Regions from separate parts of the Caloranaerobacter ferrireducens genome, predicted to be linked through region 2. Evidence: riboswitches for the same ligand, from Rfam matches in the RefSeq annotation. Region 2 holds a riboswitch; each other region holds the start of a gene.
The links. Region 2 has a riboswitch for cobalamin ahead of BFN48_RS09615 (aspartate-alanine antiporter-like transporter). Riboswitches for the same ligand answer to the same signal wherever they lie in the genome.
Positions count from the first base shown of each region.

Region 1: linked by a shared signal. The riboswitch ahead of BFN48_RS05815 (cobyric acid synthase) and the one ahead of BFN48_RS09615 (aspartate-alanine antiporter-like transporter) in region 2 are both predicted to bind cobalamin.
Region 3: linked by a shared signal. The riboswitch ahead of BFN48_RS05830 (helical backbone metal receptor) and the one ahead of BFN48_RS09615 (aspartate-alanine antiporter-like transporter) in region 2 are both predicted to bind cobalamin.

Region 1 covers NZ_MDJR01000002.1:247,376-254,357, reverse strand. The annotation lists gene cbiB (adenosylcobinamide-phosphate synthase CbiB) at 1-375, opposite strand, end outside; gene BFN48_RS05815 (cobyric acid synthase) at 375-1,868, opposite strand; cobalamin riboswitch at 1,990-2,170, opposite strand; gene BFN48_RS05810 (M14 family metallopeptidase) at 2,400-3,671, shown strand; gene ppsA (phosphoenolpyruvate synthase) at 4,130-6,478, opposite strand; gene BFN48_RS05800 (carbon-nitrogen hydrolase family protein) at 6,598-6,982, opposite strand, start outside.
Region 2 covers NZ_MDJR01000006.1:100,134-107,115, reverse strand. The annotation lists gene BFN48_RS09625 (sulfurtransferase) at 1-1,312, shown strand, start outside; gene BFN48_RS09620 (4Fe-4S dicluster domain-containing protein) at 1,923-2,984, shown strand; cobalamin riboswitch at 3,076-3,273, shown strand; gene BFN48_RS09615 (aspartate-alanine antiporter-like transporter) at 3,437-4,678, shown strand; gene BFN48_RS09610 (acetyl-CoA hydrolase/transferase family protein) at 4,702-6,201, shown strand; gene BFN48_RS09605 (YitT family protein) at 6,227-6,982, shown strand, end outside.
Region 3 covers NZ_MDJR01000002.1:254,506-261,487, forward strand. The annotation lists gene cbiB (adenosylcobinamide-phosphate synthase CbiB) at 1-434, shown strand, start outside; gene cobD (threonine-phosphate decarboxylase CobD) at 465-1,508, shown strand; cobalamin riboswitch at 1,476-1,666, shown strand; gene BFN48_RS05830 (helical backbone metal receptor) at 1,782-3,029, shown strand; gene BFN48_RS05835 (FecCD family ABC transporter permease) at 3,094-4,098, shown strand; gene BFN48_RS05840 (heme ABC transporter ATP-binding protein) at 4,111-4,893, shown strand; gene cobU (bifunctional adenosylcobinamide kinase/adenosylcobinamide-phosphate guanylyltransferase) at 4,926-5,486, shown strand; gene cobS (adenosylcobinamide-GDP ribazoletransferase) at 5,494-6,228, shown strand; gene cobC (alpha-ribazole phosphatase) at 6,225-6,803, shown strand; gene BFN48_RS05860 (ECF transporter S component) at 6,856-6,982, shown strand, end outside.

The DNA of each region.
Region 1 (6,982 bases), on a different contig from region 2:
TAAATAAGAAAGCAGTTTCCTTGCTTTATTAATATTCTCTTCTTTTAATGCATAATAGACTTTCATTGTTTCTTTCTCAAGACACCTAGCTGCTATGGAAGCATATACTAAATAAACTGAAAGTATGAAACCTAATTCAAAATGTATAATATATGCAAATTTTATTAAATAATGAATTATAACCAGAACTGTTGTTAAAGTTGCAAAAGTTAAAATAAATCCACCTTTTCTTTTAGATAATATATTGCTTTTTCTAATAAACTTTTCATATTTTGCTATTAATTTACCTATATACTTTATAGGATGTGGCCAATTATGCGGATCGCCGATAATGTAATCTAAAATAACTGCTATTATTAGAATATATATTTTCATTATTTCAACCCCATAATTTTCTTTATACCATCTAAATCAACATGTTTTCTAACTATTTCAGCTAATTTAGCATATTCTTTCTCTTTAATCTCCTTATAACTCATATTGCAATTAGATACTTCTATACCTTTCTTTTGTTTCAGCCAATTAACAAGTTTTTCTCTAAAATTATCATTTTCAAATATCCCATGTAAATAAGTTCCAAATACCTTTCCATCTGCACTTATTGCCCCGTCATATCTTCCTTCATCCAATTTGATAAATGGCTTTGAATCCCCAATAAGTTCTGTCTCACCCATATGAATTTCATAACCTTCTATTTTGTAATCAATATTTTGCTCTAAAAAACAATTATCTGCAATTATTTTTCCAAAAACCTGTTTTGTGCACTTAGTTTTCTTCATAGTAGTCCTTATCTCTAATAAAGATAGTCCATTAATTCTTTTTAATATTGACTCTACTGAATAAAAGTCAACAATTTCTAAACCAAGCATTTGATATCCACCACATATGCCCATAATTGGTATGCCTTTTTTATGTTTTTTATAAATTTCTCTATCAAAGCCTTTTTCAAATATGTAATTCATATCGGCTATAGTATTTTTACTGCCCGGCAATATAATCATATCAATATCATCAAAGTCTTTCTTTTGTACTATATATCTAACATTTACATCTTTTTCAAAATCAAACGGCGTAAAATCGCTAAAATTAGAAATATAAGGAGTTTTAACCACTCCAATATTAATACCACCTGTATTTTTTTGCTTGAATCTTGAAGTTTCACTATCTTCGTCATCTATATATAACTCCATATAAGGTATAACCCCTAAACATGGCTTGCCAATCTTTTCTTCTAACATTTTGATACCTGGTTCAAGTATTTTTATATCTCCTCTAAATTTATTTATAATAAACCCCTTAATTCTATCTCTCTCTTTTTTTTCTAAAAGCATAATTGTTCCATAAATTGAAGCAAATACTCCACCTTTATCAATATCCCCAACTAAAATAACTGGAGAATCAACCATTTCTGCTAACCCCATATTTACAATGTCATTTTCTCTTAAATTGATTTCAGCTGGACTACCAGCACCTTCTATAACTACTATTTCAAATAACTTATCAAGCTTATTAAAAGACTTTTTAATTATTTCCACCAATTTATGTTTTTCTTTGTAATAATCTTCTGCTTTCATATTTTTATAAACTTTACCTCTAACTATAACCTGACTACCTATTTGACTAGTTGGTTTTAGTAAAATAGGATTCATATCAACAATAGGCTCAATCTTTGCTGCTTCTGCTTGTACAACTTGAGCTCTACCCATTTCTAAACCATCTTTTGTTACAAAAGAATTTAATGACATATTCTGTGATTTGAAAGGTGCAACTGAATAACCGTCTTCTTTAAAAATTCTGCAAAACGCTGCTGTAATAATGCTTTTACCCACAGAAGAACCTGTCCCCTGAAGCATAATTTTTTTAGCCAACAAACCAGCTCCTTACATATATAGTCAAATAAGGGAAAATGTAGTTGAGAGAAGAAATAAAAAAACACATAGAGGTAACTATGCGTCTATGAAAAGAACTACATACTTCCCTCCGAAGTATAAGTCTACGACTTTCAAGGCAGGTCTCCTGGCTCGTAGTTCATCTTACTCTCTTCCCCTTCCCGGTTACCCAGTGGTTATGGAAGATTTCATCCCTACTCACAGTAGCGGGGGCTGCAGAGGATTTTCACCTCTTTCCCTTTTAAGTTCCGTAAAGGAACACCTTGAAATCTATGGAATTGTATCAGCCAATTACATTATATTTAAATTAGATTTTTTTGTCAATTAAATTTTCTTTAAATTGTGATTATTTTGTGATAATGCCATCTAATAAATATTGTTTAAAAAATGAAATTAGAATAAACTTTAGTAACTAAATCTATTCTTTATCAATAAATTAATAATAAGGCCACTTAGTTGTATGTCATTTATTTTTTTAACTCTAAATTTTAATTTAAAAGAGGTGTGGTTATGAAGATAATAAGATTTGGCACAACTGGAACTGAAATAATGAAGATACAAGCAGCTTTAAAGAAAACTGGCTACTATACTGGTCCTATAAATGGTATTTTCAACATTAATACTAAAATAGCTATAAAGAATTTCCAAAAAGACAGAAATCTCCCTGTCACAGGAGAAATTGATAAAGCTACTTACTACCAGATTAAAAGATTAATCTTAGGTTATGATTACTATATTATACAAAAAGGAGATACACTATTTGATATTGCTGAAAAATACGATACGACTATCGATAAAATCATTACAGCTAATCCAAATTTAGTACCTTATAACTTAAACATTGGTGAAAAAATAGTAGTTCCTTATAATATTGATATTGTTGATACTAACATAAATTACACCTATGATATTTTAATAGGTGATATAAAAGGTCTTTTAGCCAGATATCCTTTTCTACAATCAGGTAGCATTGGTAGAAGTGTACTTGGTAGAAAGCTTTATTATTTAAAATTAGGTAAAGGTAGTAATGAAGTGTTTTATAATGCTGCTCACCACTCATTAGAATGGATAACTACTCCACTACTAATGAAATTTATTGAGAATTTTTGCAAAGCATATAGCGAAAATAAATCTATTAAAGGTTATAATACTCGTGAAATATTTGAAAAAAGCAGTATTTATATAGTTCCTATGGTAAACCCTGATGGAATAGATTTAGTACTGAACGGCTTAGATAATAATAATCCATATTACGATGATCTAATTAAATGGAATAATGGAAGTATGGATTTTTCTAAAACATGGCAAGCTAATATACATGGTGTAGACTTAAATCATAATTATGATGCTTCATGGGAAGAGTCCAAAAAAGCTGAACCTTTATATGGAATCTATGGTCCTGGTCCTACAAGATATTCAGGTCCTTATCCTGAGTCCGAACCAGAATCCAAATCAGTTGCAGATTTTACTAGAAAACATGATTTCAGGCTCGTTTTAGCATATCACAGTCAAGGAGAAATAATCTATTGGAACTATAAAAATCTAGCCCCAGTTGAAGCATTAGAAATAGGAAAAAAACTTTCTCAAGTAAGTGGCTATTCATTAGCTGAAGCTTATGGTATTGCTAGCTATGCAGGATATAAAGATTGGTTTATAAAAGAATATCATAGACCAGGATATACAATAGAAGTCGGAAAAGGAAAAAATCCACTTCCTATATCTCAATTTGATAAAATATACGCCGATAATGAAGAATTACTGCTATTGGCGGCGATTGTATAGGTACTAGGTACTGGGTACTAGGTGCTAGGTGTTGGAAATATAAAGTTGAAAATTGAAAATGGAACAAAATCTTTGTTTTAAATAAATTTAGGAAGATTTTGTTGAAATCCATAACGGAAATTATATTTAAAATTTTTTACAATATTAATAAGTTTATAATTTTCTATGGATTATAAAATTATTTGGCTACTCGTCATTCGCTATTCGCTTTTCGAATATCGAACAACCTTTCTAAAATATTTATTAAAATAAAAGCGAATGCTTGTAAAAATTTAGATAGAAAACTAGATGAAAATTAAAAGAAAATCCGTAGGCTTAGCATGGACGCTAAGCCAGCTTCCCAGAGTCAGGACGACTCATTGGGAGCGTTAGGATTTTCTGAAAATTTGAATCTAAAGTTTTCTCTAAATTTTTTCGCATGAGTCTTATTTTCATAAATATGTTTACTTTACTCACTTTTATAGCTTTCTAATTTTATTTAAAATAATTTTCTGTTCAACATGTGCAACTAATCTTCTTGTATAATCAACTACATCTGGATTGACACTTATACTATCAATTCCTTCTTGCACTAGAAATTCAGCAAATTCAGGATATAGTGAAGGAGCTTGACCGCATATAGATACAGTCTTACCATATTTATGAGCTGCTTTTATTAATGTTTTTATTGCCTTCTTAACTGCTGGATTTCTTTCATCAAAATATCCCATACTATTCAAAATTCCTGAATCCCTATCTGCACCTAATATAAGTTGTGTCAAATCGTTACTTCCTATACTAAATCCATCAACAAGTTTAGCGAATTCTTCAGCTTCAAATATTACAGAAGGGACCTCTGCCATTATCCAAATTTTAAAGTTATTTGTTCTTTCTAAACCTTCTGAAGCCATTATTTCCATTACTTTTTCCAATTCCCATGTTGTTCTTACAAAAGGAAGCATAGCCCATACATTTATTAATCCATATTCTTCTCTAACTTTTCTTAATGCTTTACATTCTAATCTAAAGCCTTTCTCGTATTCAGGAGATATATATCTTGAAACACCTCTCCAACCAATCATAGGATTGTTTTCAATTGGTTCTACTTCTTCTCCACCTTTTAACCCACGAAATTCATTAGTTCTAAAATCACTTAGCCTTACTACTATTGGTTTTGGATATACTTCTTGAGCTACTAAAGTTATTCCCTCTGCCATTTTCTCAATGAAATAGTCTTCCATCCCATTTTTTAATAAATACATCGGATGAGCTCCTACTAGATTTGAAAAAATAAATTCTGTTCTCATAAGCCCAATTCCATCAAAAGGTAAATTTTTATACTTACTTATGATTGATGGTTCACCCAAGTTCATATATATTTTAGTACCTGTAATAGGTGCTAATTTGTACAGTATTTCTTCATTTAAACTAATCCCTTCTGTTCTTTTGTTTTTATTCTCATCATCTGTGCCCAATACTTTACCTTCATAAACAACTCCTCTTGTAGCATCTACTGTAACTATCATACCTTCTTCTAGTACTTCTGTCGCCTTTTTTGCTCCAACAATACATGGGATTCCTAATTCTCTTGATACAATGGCAGCATGACAAGTTCTTCCACCTTCATCTGTAACAACAGCTGCAGCTTTCCTCATTGCCGGTACCATATCTGGATTAGTCATTACAGTTACTAATATATCTCCTTCTTTAACTCTTGAAATCTCGTTAATATCATTTATCTTTATGACTTTTCCACTATTTATACCTGGTGATGCAGATAATCCTCTAACTAAAACATTCAGATTAGTCTTGATCTCAGTCATATCTTTACTCTCCTTTAAAGTTGTAATTGGTCTAGCCTGTAAAATATATAATTCTTTAGTATCATTATCAATAGCCCATTCTATATCTTGTGGTGAATTATATAACTTTTCAATCAAAATTCCTTGTTTGCTTAATAATTTTATCTCATCATCATTTAAGCATTGTGAAATAGCTTTATCATAACCTAAAAGGTCTTTGACACCAATCTCTACTGTACCAACCCCATTGTCTTTTCTAACTATCATAACGTTTTTCTCTGCGATATTCTTATCTTTAATCTGTAATGTATTTTTATCAATAATATATTCATCTGGTGTAACTATTCCAGAAACTACAGCCTCACCAAGTCCCCAGCTTGCATTTATCATTATCTCATTAATATCATTAGTTACAGGGTTTGCAGTAAATAAAACTCCAGATTTTATACTGTTAACCATTTTTTGCACAACTACACTTAATGAAACTTCAAAATGATCAAAACCTTGCTTTTCTCTATAATAAATAGCACGTGCAGTCCAAAGTGAAGCCCAACATTTCTTGATATGCTTTAATACTTCTTCTATTCCCTTTATTTCTAAATAAGTGTCCTGTTGACCTGCAAATGAAGCTTCTGGTAAATCTTCAGCAGTAGCAGAACTTCGAATGGCAACATACAAATCTTTTATATTCAACTCTTTAATAATCTCATTATATGCATCTACTATTTCAGTTTTAATATTTTCAGGTATATCATAGCTTTCTATATATTCTCTTATTTTAGAACTTCTTTCATATAATTCAGAAGAATCTTCTATATCTAAGTCATTTATTAAATCTTCTATTTTTTGTTTAAGACTATAATATTCAATAAAATAATTATATGCATCTGAAGTAACACAAAAACCTGGTGGAACATTAATTCCATTTCTAGTTAGCTCTCCAAGGTTTGCTCCTTTACCACCAACTATAGATAAATCTTTCTTATCTACTTCTCTAAACCATTTTATATACTTGTATACTTCCATCAAAGGCTCCTCCTTTATAATAATTCTATATATATATTATATCACATTTCATTAAATGTGTTATACTTTTTAAGTTCTTTTTGATTTGGTATGTATTAAAAAAAGGAGCATTATGCCCCCTATTTTTGCAAACTTATCTGATACAAATCTTTCCTCAAGTGTTTCAATATAGGTAATTGTTTTCTAATCTTTTCTACTCTTTTTAAATCTATTTCCTTAATTAAAATTCCTTCTTTTTCATCTAATTTTCCTACTATACCTCCCCAAGGATCAGTTATAATTGAATTGCCATACGATACATACGATGCACTTTCATTTCTAGCTGGTGCTGTACCTATCATATAAATCTGATTATCTAATGCCCTCATTCTAAACAATAATTCCCAATGAGCAGGCCCAGTTGTCATATTAAACGCAGCTGGCACAATTATAACTTTGACACCTTTTAGAGCCATCAATCTAAACAATTCAGGAAATCTAATATCATAGCAAATTGCCACACCT
Region 2 (6,982 bases):
ACAAAAATCACAGCAAGAAGCAAAAAATGTAACGCTAGATGACGAAAAAAAATCTGAAGTAAAAGTTATTACAACAGAGGAATTAAAAAAGAGATTAAATGAAGATAATTTAATATTAGTTGATATTCGTAGTTCTGCTCAGTATAATGGATGGAAATTAGAAGGAGAAAAAAGAAGCGGACATATTAAAGGAGCAGTAGATTTTCCTTATTCGTGGATAAAAGATAAAAAATTAAAAGATGAAGATATAAAAAGGATATTAAAAAGCAAGGGTGTAACTACTGAAAAGACTGTAGTTGTATATGATGCTAGAGGTAAAAATGTTCAAGATATGGCTAATATTTTAAGAAGTTTGGGCTACGAGAATGTTTTAATTTATAATTCTGGTATTGTTGAATGGTCTAAAGATGAAAGTTTACCGATGGAGAGCTTAAAAAATTATGAAAAATTGGTTCATCCTAAATGGATTAACGATTTAATAAATGGGAAAAAACCAGATACTTATAATAATGATAAATATGTGATATTTGAAGTTAGTTGGGGACCACCAAAAGATTATAAAAAAGGGCATATACCAGGTGCAATACATTTAGATACGAATTTAATAGAGGAAGAACCTCTTTGGAACAGAGTTTCTGATGAAAAAATTAAGAAAGTGCTTGAAGATTATGGTGTGACATATGATACTACTGTGATATTATATGGTGCAGATACAATGGCTGCGGCTAGAGCTGCTTCTATAATGATGTATGCAGGAGTAGAAGATGTTAGATTATTAGATGGTGGTTTTAATGCTTGGGTTAATGCGGGATATCAAGTTGAAAAAGAAGTTAGAATGCCACAACCAGTAGATGATTTTGGAATTGAGGTTCCTGCACATCCTGAATATATAATAGATATTGAAGAGGCAAAGCAAATACTTAAAGATGAAAATGCTTTGTTAGTAAGTATTCGTAGTTGGGATGAATATATTGGTAAGACGAGCGGATATAGTTATATTAAACCAAAAGGGCGTATTGCTGGAGCTGTTTGGGGCCATGCAGGTTCAGATCCATACCATATGCAAGATTATAGAAATATAGATAATACTATGAGAAACTACCATGAAATTGCGAAGAATTGGGAAGAGTGGGGTATTACTCCAGATAAGAAGATAGCATTTTTCTGTGGAACTGGATGGAGAGCGAGTGAAGCATTTTTCTATGCATATTTAATGGGATGGGAGAATATCTCAGTATATGATGGTGGATGGTATGAATGGAGTATGGATGAATCAAATCCAGTAGAATTTGGGGATCCAAGGCAAAATTAATTTTTGAAAAACTCCTATCTGATGATAGGAGTTTCACGCTTAGTTGAAAAATATAATTTTGTCAACAAACTAAAACTCTTATCTGATGATATGAGTTTTTTGAAAGGAAGAATATATAAAAATGATTAATATTATATTAGTTGTTTACGTTTTTCTAAATTTAATAGGATTTTTGTTAGAACAGCTTTCAAGTGTTTCAATGTCTGTTTATCGCGATTTGTTTTGTCGTCGTAGATTATTAGATAATATAATATTTATCCCAAATTTATTAAACTCATATAAGTTAATAATATTTTTAGGAATAATAATACTTATTTTTTTATTTAAAAGAGTTAAACATTTAAATAGAATAAATATGAACAGTAAAATCTTGCAAATAAATATTTTATATAATTTATTTTTTAGTTGTTTTTTTTTGGTTTTGATTATTTTATATGAGAGTATTAACTTTTTATCTATCCCTTGGTTCGTTCTAAGTTATGCTTTAATCTATGTAATAAATCTTATTGATTTATATTTTAATTTGAATATTATGTAAAAGATAAGTATGTTATAATAAATGATGAAAATATAGAAATATAATTCTAAGTAGATGAATGGAGTGTTCATTTTGAAAAGGATAGATGAAAGAGATACAATGTTTGCGAGGATGAACTATAAAAAAGGTACGCCTCAATATGAAGATTATTATAAAAGGAATAAAGATAAAAAGGAAATAGATGATGATATTAGAAATAGACCTCAAATATGTGGAGAAGGTACAGCTACTTATAATCCAATAAATTCACCAATTGCGGTAGCAAACTTTAGATTTTTGGGAGATATAATGAATTATGTTGAAGGAGCAGTTAATTCCGTTAAAGTTGAAGTTAATGCTGAGGATATGACAAAAAAGATAAAGGGACTAGCTAAGTATTATGGAGCTAAATTAGTTGGAATAGCAAAGATGAAAGAATACCACTATTATAGTCATAGAGGTAGACGAGAAGATGTATATGGTCAAGAAGTAGAAGCTAAACATCCTTATGGAATAGTTTTTGCAGTTGAAATGGATAAAAATATGATTAATAGAGCACCTCAAGTATCTGAAGTGATAGAAACATCAAAAGCATATGTGGATGCAGCTGTAATAGGAATGCTTTTATCTTATTATATTAGGGAATTAGGTTATGATGCAAGAAATCATATGGATGGTAATTATTTAGTTGTAGCTCCGCTTGTAGCAAGAGATGCAGGGATTGGCGATATAGGAAGAAAAGGAATAATAGTAACGAGAGAGTATGGTTCAAGAGTTAGATTAGGAGTAGTTACTACAGATATACCACTAATACCCGATGAGAGAATAGATTTTGGATTAGAGGAATTTTGTAAGGTGTGTAAAAGATGCGTAAGGACATGTCCTGGTAGAGCAATTCCTTCAGGAGATCCAGTAGAGATAGATGGAATAAAAAGATGGCAGATAAAACAGGAAGACTGTTATAAGATGTGGAGAAGTTTAGGTACTGATTGTGGAATATGCATAAGCAGTTGTCCGTTTAGTCAAGGTATAGATTTAGAATTAATAGATAGAATAAAAGAATCAAAAGAAGTAATTGAAAAGATATTAAAAGAACATGACGAAAAATATGGTATAAGACCATATATTAAAGATTCGCCAGACTGGCTTGCATAATTATATATTTGATTAATAAAATTTAAAAAATTTTTCTTTTTTAATATATTCATTGACAATTTATAATTAGTTTAATAAAATGTGATTAAAATAAAATACGGAGCTCTATGGTGCTTATGAGGAATATCATAAGCTTAAAAGGGAAGTTCGGTGAAAGTCCGACGCGGTCCCGCCACTGTAACGAGGAGCACAGTTATATAAAAGCCACTGTTTCTTTTGGAAGAAATGGGAAGGGAGTAACTGTGCAATGATTCGAAGCCAGGAGACCTGCCATAGGGAACAATACCGTTTTTACCCACGAGGATGGGGAGGTATTATGTGTAGTATAGGCCGATTTATGTGATTAAAGTCGGGTAGTTACTATTATTGTCATAATACACCTTATTCCCAAGTGGGAATAAGGTGTTTTTTCATTCAGTTATAATTTAAAGCTAAAATAAAGGAGAGATAAAATGAGCTTAAATGTTACAATGTTCATAACTAATCCTTTTGTGTTAATGTTTGTTTCGGTTTTTCTTGGACAATTATTAGGCAAAGTTAATTTTGGCAGATTTAAACTTGGCAGTTCGGGAGGACTATTTACTGGACTTATAATAGGATGGTTCATATATAGGAATTATGCTTTGCCATATAAAGATTTAGAGCAGATGCCGATATATGCTGAAAAAATATTAGAACAAGGTGTAATTTCGAAAGATTTTTTCTTGTTTACTCTTATATTATTTGTAGCAGCAGTGGGACTTTTGGCTTCAAAAGATTTAGATAAAGTATTGAAAAAATACGGTCTTAAGTTTGTAATTTTAGGAATTGTTATTACATTTACAGGAGCGTTTGTTACTTATATTATGACCTTAATAAGTAAAGGACAAAATCTATTTGCTATTTCTGGGGTTTATACAGGAGCTCTGACAAGTTCTCCAGGATTGGCCGCTGCACTTGAGTCTGTTTCTATCTATGGCAAGGAAGCAGAAAGTATGGTTGGATTTGGCTATGCGATTGGTTATATACCAGGTGTTCTTATTGTTATTTTAGCTATGCAATTTATACCATTAATTTTTGGGATAGATATTAATAAAGAAAAAAAGGAATTTTTTAAAGAAATGTATCCGGCTAAAGAAGAATGTGTTAAAGACAGAGAAGTACAATTTGACTTGATAGCATTTGTTTTTGTTTGTTTATTTGGTATATTTATTGGAAATTTAAAAATATATTTGGGTCATACAATAAATTATTTTAATTTAGGTACAACAGGTGGTGTTTTAATATCATCTCTATTGCTTGGCTATATAAGGAAAATAGGTTTCTTAAATTTTAGAATGAATAGCAAAGTATTGAGTGTAATACGTGAATTAGCACTCTCTTTTTTCTTAACTATAGTGGGGTTAAGATATGGATATTCTGCTTTAACATCACTTACGGGTTCAGGTATATATTTAGCCTTAATAGCGTTAGTTTGTGGTTTTTTTTCGATATTTGCTGGTTTTATTATAGGAAGATATGTATTCAAAATAAATTGGATTGTTCTAGCAGGAGCACTTTGTGGTGGTATGACGAGCACTCCGGGTTTAGGTGCTGCTATAGATGCCACAAACTGTGATGATGTAGCTGCTGGCTATGGAGCAACTTATCCATTTGCACTTTTAGGTATGATTGTCTTTACTATCATATTATATAAACTACCAATTCAATTTTAAGGAATTAATAAGGAGGAGTGGATATGCTTGATAACAGAATAAGAAATAAAGAATTATTAAACAAAGTGATGTCTGCTGAAGAGGCTGCTATGTTAATTAAAGATGGGATGAATATTGGTACAAGTGGGTTTACTCCATCTGGTTACCCTAAAGCAGTTCCATTAGCATTGGCTAAAAGAGTTAAAGAAACAGGTGAAAGGATAAGAATAGGGTTGTTTACAGGGGCTTCTGTAGGGGATGAATTAGATGGTGAGCTTTCTAGAGCTGGAATTATTGCAAAGAGATTACCATATCAGACTAATGAAAGCATACGAGATTATACTAATAGTGGTGGTTGTGAATTTCTAGATATGCATTTAAGTCATGTACCTCAATATACGAAATATGGATTTTTAGGGAAAATAGATATTGCAATAATCGAAGCTGTTGCAGTAACAGAGGAAGGGCATATAATACCTTCTACATCTATCGGCTGTTCACCTACATTTGTGCAGATGGCTGAAAAAGTGATTGTTGAGATTAATACAAGTCAACCTCTTGATTTAGAAGGTATGGCTGATATATATATTCTCAATGATCCACCTAATAGAAAACCGATACCTATTGAAAGGGTAGATCAAAGAATTGGGACTGTGTATATTCCATGTGGATTAGATAAAATAGCAGCGATTGTAGTAACAGACATTGTTGATAATGTCAGACCTTTAGCTCCAATTGATGATATTTCAGAGAAGATATCAGGATATCTTATAGATTTTCTAGAACATGAAGTGAAAGTAGGTAGACTTCCACAAAATTTACTACCTTTACAATCAGGTGTTGGAAGCGTAGCAAATGCAGTTCTAGCTGGGCTTCTAAAATCAAAATTTGAAAATCTAGTCTGTTATACAGAAGTAATTCAAGATTCGATGCTTGATCTTCTTGATTCAGGAAAGGCGTTGTTTGCTTCAGGTACTTCTATAACTCCTTCTAAAGATGGGCTTGTAAGATTTAAGGAAAGGATTAAATTATATAAAGATAAAATAATTCTAAGACCTCAAGAAATAAGCAACAATCCAGAAATAATAAGAAGATTAGGTGTAATAGCGATGAATACGGCTATAGAGGCTGATATTTATGGGAATATTAATTCTACAAATATATTTGGTTCAAGAATGATGAACGGTATAGGTGGTTCTGGTGATTTTACTAGAAATGCACATATTTCCATTTTTACGACTCCATCTACTGCTAAAAACGGAAATATATCTTCAATAGTTCCTATGGTTTCACATCATGATCATACAGAACATGATGTGATGGTAATAATTACAGAGCAGGGAGTAGCTGATTTAAGAGGATTGAGTCCAAAAGAGCGTGCTAAGGTTATAATAGAAAACTGTGCACATCCTGATTTTAAACCGATGTTAAGAGATTATTTTAAAAGAGCACAATCTAACAAATATAAACACACTCCACATATACTAAGTGAAGCTTTATCATGGCATGATAGATTTTTAAAATCAGGGACAATGAAAATATGATAACTTTGAGGTTAGAGGTGATGTTATGAGAAATATATTAAAGGATTATATTATAATAAGTATAGGAATCATTATTGTAGCTTTTGCATTAAGTTTTTTTCTTGTACCAGCAGACTTGGCAGTAGGTGGGATTACAGGGCTTGCAATGGTAATTAAGAGTGTATTTCCTTCAGTATCTATCGGAGCTTTAATGTTTATTATGAATTTAATACTGTTTGTTGTAGCATTTTTGCTAATTGGTACTCAATTTGGAGCAAAAACAATATATGCTAGTTTTGGACTTTCAGGAGCTATGTGGATTTTCGAAAAATATTTTACTATAAATGGACCATTGACAGATGATATATTATTGAACTTGTTTTATGGTATTCTTATCCAGGGAATAGGTATGGCAATAATATTTTATCAAAATGCTTCAACTGGTGGTACTGATATTATAGCTAAAATATTAAACAAATTTTTCTCGATAGATATAGGCAAATCACTATTAATGGCTGATTTTGTAGTTACATTGTTAGCTATACTTACTTTTGGAACTAAATTAGGATTATATGCTTTATTAGGAGTAATAATGAACGGATTTATTATAGATAATGTAATAGAGGGGCTTAATGTTAAAATGAATGTTACAGTAATAAGCTCAGTTCCTAATAAGATAAAGAGGTTTATAACAAAAGAACTTGAAAGAGGAGCTACAATTTATTATGCAGAGGGTGCATATACGAATAAAACTAGACCTGTTATAATGGCTGTTATGAATAAAAAAGAATTTATCAGATTA
Region 3 (6,982 bases), on a different contig from region 2:
ATTTTTATAAAACTATTAACACACTAGATTCAATGGTAGGTTATATTCACGAACTATATAGAGAAATAGGTTACGCTTCTGCAAAATTAGATGATGTAGTGAATTACATACCTGCCAGAGTAGGCAGCTTACTTATGCTTATTTCTGGGCTTTTAATTGGGTACGATTTTAAAAATGGATATATGATTTTAAAACGTGACAAAAGGAATCATAAAAGTCCTAATAGTGGGTATTCTGAAGCTGTGGTTGCAGGACTATTAAATATTCAGCTAGGTGGAACAAATATTTATTTTGGACAGAAAGTGTACAAACCTACTATAGGAGATAAAAATAGAGAGCTAAGTATTATCAATATAAAAGATGTAATAAAAATTATGTATGCAGCAGAGGTTCTATTAATAGTAATTATTGTTACGATTTTAAAATTACTGTAACTATAGTTTACTGAATGGAAGGAGTATTATATGAATAAGCACGGAGGATATTATGGAGAAAATCAGGAAAAAGTTTTAGATTTTAGTGTTAATATAAATCCCCTAGGTATAACTGAAAAAGTAAAAGAAAAGCTCATTGAAAGCATAAATACAATAAATAGATATCCAGAAATAGATGGAGAAAGCGTAAAGAAAGTATTAGCCGATAGATTAAATGTTGAAACTTCTCAAGTGATAATCGGGAATGGAGTAATTGAATTAATATACCTATTTGCAAGAGCTTTTTGTCCTAATAAAGTAGTTATTATACAGCCGACTTTTAATGAGTATTTAAGAGCATTTAATTTAACAGGAAGTATTATTTGCAATTATGAACTAACATATTCTAATGATTTTAATTTAGAAACAAATGCTTTGTTGGGGTATTTGAAAGAAACAAAGCCTGATTTATTAATACTTTGCAATCCTAATAATCCAACTGGTCATTTTATTAGATATAAAGACTTATTACCTGTTATTAGTTATATTAAAGAAATTGGAGCATATTTATTGCTTGATGAGTCTTTTATAGATTTTACTGACGAAGAATCATGTGTAAATCATGTTAAAGAATTTCCTATATTTATTCTTAGGTCAATGACAAAATTTTATGCTATTCCAGGATTAAGGCTTGGATACGGTATAGCTAATAGTAATATTATTAATAAATTGAATGAATACAAAGAGCCTTGGACAATAAATACTTTTGCTTTATCGATAGTTTCAACAATTTTAGATGATGAAGCATTTTATAAAGAGTCTAAAAAATGGCTGCAAGCTGAAAAAAGTTATTTATATAAAGAGCTAAAAAAAATGAAAAGTATTGATTTTTTTAATAGTCAAGCGAATTTTATTTTATGCAGAGTTAAAAAAGGCAATGCATATGAGATGAGAGAAAAATTAATGAAATATAATATCTATATTAGAGTTTGTGATGATTTTGTTGGGTTAGACAATACTTATTTTAGGGTTGCTATTAAAAGTCATAAAGATAATGTGAAGCTAATTAATGCTATAAAAGAGATTTTACAATAAAATACAATATATAAGCAGAAGGAAATTGGTGAGAATCCCATACGGTCCCGCCACTGTGATGAGGAGCCTATTAACATTTGCCACTGAGTTAATTCTTGGGAAGGCGTTAATAGGTGATGAATCTAAGTCAGGATACTTCGCTTATATATTTAAGTTTAAAGTCTACGGGGATATAGGCTTTAACTTAAGATTACTTATTTTAATATTGCTTAAGTTAAACCTTATCCTTTTGGATAAGGTTTTTTTAATTTTTAAATTATAAGGAGGGGTATCATGAAAAAAATTTCAAGAATTACAGTTTTATCACTTGTTTTAGTTTTAATATTATCAAGCTTGGCATTAGCTAAAGACGTAAAGATAAGTGTTGATGGTTTGGACAAAAACCTTAATATTGAAATTATTAATGCTAGATCTTATGTTGCATCAGAAAGCTTAAAAGACTTTGGATTAACTACAACTGAAAAAGGAAATGTAATAGTTGTTAGGAATGATGATGTAGTATTTGAGTTTATTATAGGAAGTAATCAAGTTAAGGTTAATGATTTATGTTTAACACTAGATGCTAGACCATATAAAAATGATAAGGATGTATACTTACCATTAAGATTTATACTTGAGACTTTAAATTATAAGATAGGTTGGGATAATGAGGCTAAAAAAGTTAAAGCTGAAAAACTTAAGGAGTTAACATTTCCTATTACAATCGTAGATGGTGACAATACATATGTTGTTGAAAAAGAGGCTAAAACTATAGTATCTATGGCTCCAGGAGTAACAGAAAAACTATTTGCTTTAGGTGTTGGAGACAGGATAAAGGGCAGAACTCAATATTGTAATTATCCTGAAGAAGTTAAAAATATTCCAAGTATTGGTACTCTGTATGAACCAAATTTAGAGTTAATATTAGATATAAATCCTGATTTGGTTATTGGCGAAACTCATTTTAAAGATGAGGTTATAGCTAAACTTAATGAAGCTGGTATAAAAGTTGTAGCTAAATCAACAGCTAAGGATATGGAAGGTGTATATGACTATATGCTTAAATTAGGAGCTATAGTTAATAAAAACTATGAAGCGAGAGCACTAGTATCAAGTTTAAGGGCAAAGGTTGATAGGGTTAAATATGAGTTGAAAGATTTAAAGGAAAGCGATAAGCCGAAAGTATATTATATAGTAGGAACAGGACAATGGGGAGAGTATACAGCAGGTAAAGATACTTTTATATCAGAGCTTATTTCACTAGCAGGTGGTAAGAATGTTGCTGATGATGTGGTAGGTTGGAAGTATAGTCTTGAAAAACTTATAGACCATGATCCAGATATTATCATAGGTGGACAGTTTAATGTCGATACAATGGTTAATGGTGAAAACTATCAAGTGTTGTCAGCAATTAAAAATAAAAAATATAAGGTAGTAAATGAAGACATATTTGTTAGAGCAGCTCCAAGAGCTATTAATGAAGGACTTAAAATACTGATAGAAACTTTCCATAAAGAAAAAATTAAAGACTTAGACTTTTAGTTTGGTGATTTAGATGACGTACTTAAAGCAAAAGAAATATTATAAAATTTATATATTTACATTATTGTTAATATTTATATTTATTTCTATAATAGCAACGACTTTGGGAACAGTAAAAATACCTGCAAAAGATGTTGTCAAAATCATTTTAAGTAAAATAAGTTTTTTAAGCAAAAAGATTGATATTAGTAATGTAAAGAAATCGAATATTTTTATAGTTATTAATATTAGATTACCTAGAATAATACTGGCTAGTTTAGTTGGTGCAGTACTTTCAATTGTAGGTACATGTTATCAGGCTATTTTTAGAAATCCAATGGCTGACCCTTATGTTATGGGTGCTTCTTCGGGGGCAGCCTTTGGTGCTACTTTTGGTATAATTTTTGGACTAAATAATACAATTTTAGGATTTGGACTAACATCTTTATTTGCTTTTGCTGGAGCGTTGTTAACTACATTGATAGTTTATAATCTGGCGAAAGTAGGTAATAAAATATCTACAACTTCTATTTTATTAGCAGGAATTGTTGTAAGCTCTTTATTATCATCGGTAATTTCGATAATGATGGTATTTAATCATAGAGAACTTGCGAAAATAGTGACTTGGACAATGGGGAGCTTTAATGGAGCGAATTGGAAGCAAATAATTATTGTTATTATCCCTATATTTTTTGGAGTAGTAGTTTTATCTTCAATGACTAAAGAAATGAATGCAGTAGTGATAGGAGAAGAAAGTGCAAAAAATTTAGGGGTGAATGTCGAATTAATAAAGAAGGTAATATTATTATTGTCATCTTTTTTAGCAGCTTGTGCAGTTTCGGTAAGTGGAATTATCGGTTTTGTTGGATTGATTGTACCTCATTTATTTAGACTGATATTTGGTTCAGACCACAGAATACTTATACCGATTTCAGTTGTGGGAGGAGCAATTTTTTTATTGATTTGCGATACTTTGGCTAGAACTGTTTTAAATGGAATTGAGATACCAGTCGGAATCATTACATCTATATTTGGCGGACCTTTCTTTCTTTATCTTCTTAGAAAATCTAAGCGTAATAAATTTATATAAGGGAGTATCTTTATGTCTAATGCTGTAGAACTTAAAAAAATATATTTTAGCTATGGTTTTGAGAATGTATTAGAGGATATTAGTTTAGCTGTCAAACAAGGAGCATTCATTAGTATATTAGGTCCTAATGGTTCAGGTAAGACGACTTTACTGAAAAATATGTGTAAATTATTGAAGCCGTTAGATGGGAAAATACTAGTTGATGATAAAGAGTTAAATAAAATAGCTTTTAAAGAATTAGCAAAAACAATGGCTGTTGTACATCAGGACATTAATGTGAATTTTGAATTTACAGTTCATGACATTGTTATGATGGGCAGGTATCCATATCAAAAAAGGTTTAAACCTGAATCTGAAAAAGATATAAATGTTGTAAAAAGAGCTATGGAAAATACTGAAACATGGGTTTTAAGAGAAAAAAGTATTCATGAAATAAGTGGTGGAGAAAGACAAAGAGTTATGATTGCTAGAGCATTGGCACAAGAACCAAAAATACTTTTATTAGATGAACCAATTTCACAGCTAGATATAAAACATCAGATAAATGTATTAAATTTATGTAAAAGGCTTAACAGTGAAGAAAAAATAACTATAATTACAACATTACACGATATAAATTTAGCTGCCAGGTATAGCGACTATATCTTACTTATGAATAAAGGAAAAATAAAGGCATTTGGTTTGCCAGAGAATGTATTGACAAAAGAGAATATTCAAGACGTTTATGGTATCGAAGTGAAACTAATAAAACTTCATGAATATAAAGTACCGTATATAGTTCCATTAAGTTTTTAGTCATTAGAGTCTTAACAAAAGAAGGTGGAATATTGAAAAATCTTATATTAATAACTGGTGGTGCAAGAAGTGGTAAGAGTACATTAGCAGAAAAATTAGCTAAAGAATTAGGGAAAAATGTAGTTTATATAGCTACAGCAATACCTTTTGATGAAGGTATGATTGATAGAATAGAAAAGCACAAAAATTCTAGACCTAAAGAATGGGTAACTATTGAAAGATATAGAGATTTTAATGAGCTTATAAATAATAAAGATTTTATTAAAGCAGATACTATATTACTTGATTGTATAACACTTATGATAACAAATTTGTTATTAGAAAGTGGACTAGATTTTGACAGATGCTCAATGTTTGATGTTGAAAAAGTTGAAAAAAATATTATTGATGAAATTGAAAAACTGTTATTTATAGTTGAAAAATCTAATAAAAGATTAATTATAGTTACAAATGAAGTTGGTATGGGAGTTGTACCAACTTTTAGACTAGGAAACATATTTAGAGACATAGCTGGTAGAGTAAATCAGTATTTAGCAAGACGCGCACAAGACGTTTATTTAACAGTTTCAGGAATACCTATTAAGATTAAGTGAGGTCGTTATGAAGAGTTTTTTATTAATGATAACATTTTTAACTAGATTGCCGATTAAAGTTAAGCTTAAATTTACCGAAAGAGATTTTATTAAAGGTATTAAATATTTACCAATAGTTGGTTTGGTAATTGGTATATTGCTATGGGCTGTAAGTCAAATTAACCATTTAATAGATAGAGCTGTAACAGTCTTATTTGTTTGGATGTTTTATATTTGGATTACTGGAGGATTGCATATTGACGGTTTAGCCGATTCTTTTGATGGTATTTTTAGCAATCGCAATAAAGAAAAAATACTAGACATAATGAAAGATAGCAGAATAGGTACTTTTGGTGTTATAGGCATTATTTTTGTTATATTACTTAATATCGTATTAAGTTATTTCATAGATTTCAAAGTACTATTAATTATACCTGTTTTAGGTAGAAGCTGTGGAATACTTTCATGTGCTATTAATACTTATGCTAGAAAAGATAAGGGGATGGGGAAGACTTTTGTTGAATATTCGAATTTCAAAAATGCTATATTCGTTATACTTATTACAATTATAATAACGATTATGTTTTTTGATTATATGCTAGCTTTCAGTGAAATACTCATATTTTTGTATGCTTTATTACTTGGCATATATTTTAAAAAGAAAATAGGCGGAATGACAGGAGATACTATAGGAGCAGTTATTGAATTATCTCAGACTTTTTCACTATTATTATTTTATTTGTTAAGGGGATTGATATTTTGAAATTAATCTTAGTGAGGCATGGAGAAACACAGGCGAATGTAGAAAGGATATATAGTGGTTGGACTGATTTTCCGTTAACAGATAGAGGAAAGGAACAAATTAACAATCTATTAGAGATTTTAAGTAAAGAAAATATTGATGTTTTATATTCAAGTCCATTATCTAGAGCTTTAGTCACAGCTGAGATTATATCAGAATATATAGGTAAAAAAATTTATGTTAGTGAAAAATTAAAGGAAATGAATTTTGGTATTTTTGAAGGGAAATCTTATAGAGAAATATCAGAAACTCATCATCTAGAATGGGAGAAATGGACAAATGATAATATCAAATACAGGATACCTAATGGCGAGAGTTTAATAGATATGTATAATAGAGTTACTCAGTTTATAGATGAATTAAAAGATAGAACTGGAACTTTTCTTTTGATCACTCATGCAGGAGTAATCAGAATTGTGATTACTTATTTGTTAAATCTAAATATGGATAAAATGTGGCATTTTAAAATATTGCCTGGATGTTTAGTTGAGATATTGTATGAAAATGATTTTGGTGTACTAACAAGGTTGATTTAGTAAACAAACACAAAAATTAAAAATACTAGATTTCAATTAGGGAGGTAAGGAAATGAATACAATTAAATCAGTTAAGCAAAATAATAAAACTATGAAAATAGTATATTGTGGGGTGCTTATTGCACTTTCAGCAGTAGGGGCATTGATTAAAATACAGGGAAGTATAGCATTTGATTCAA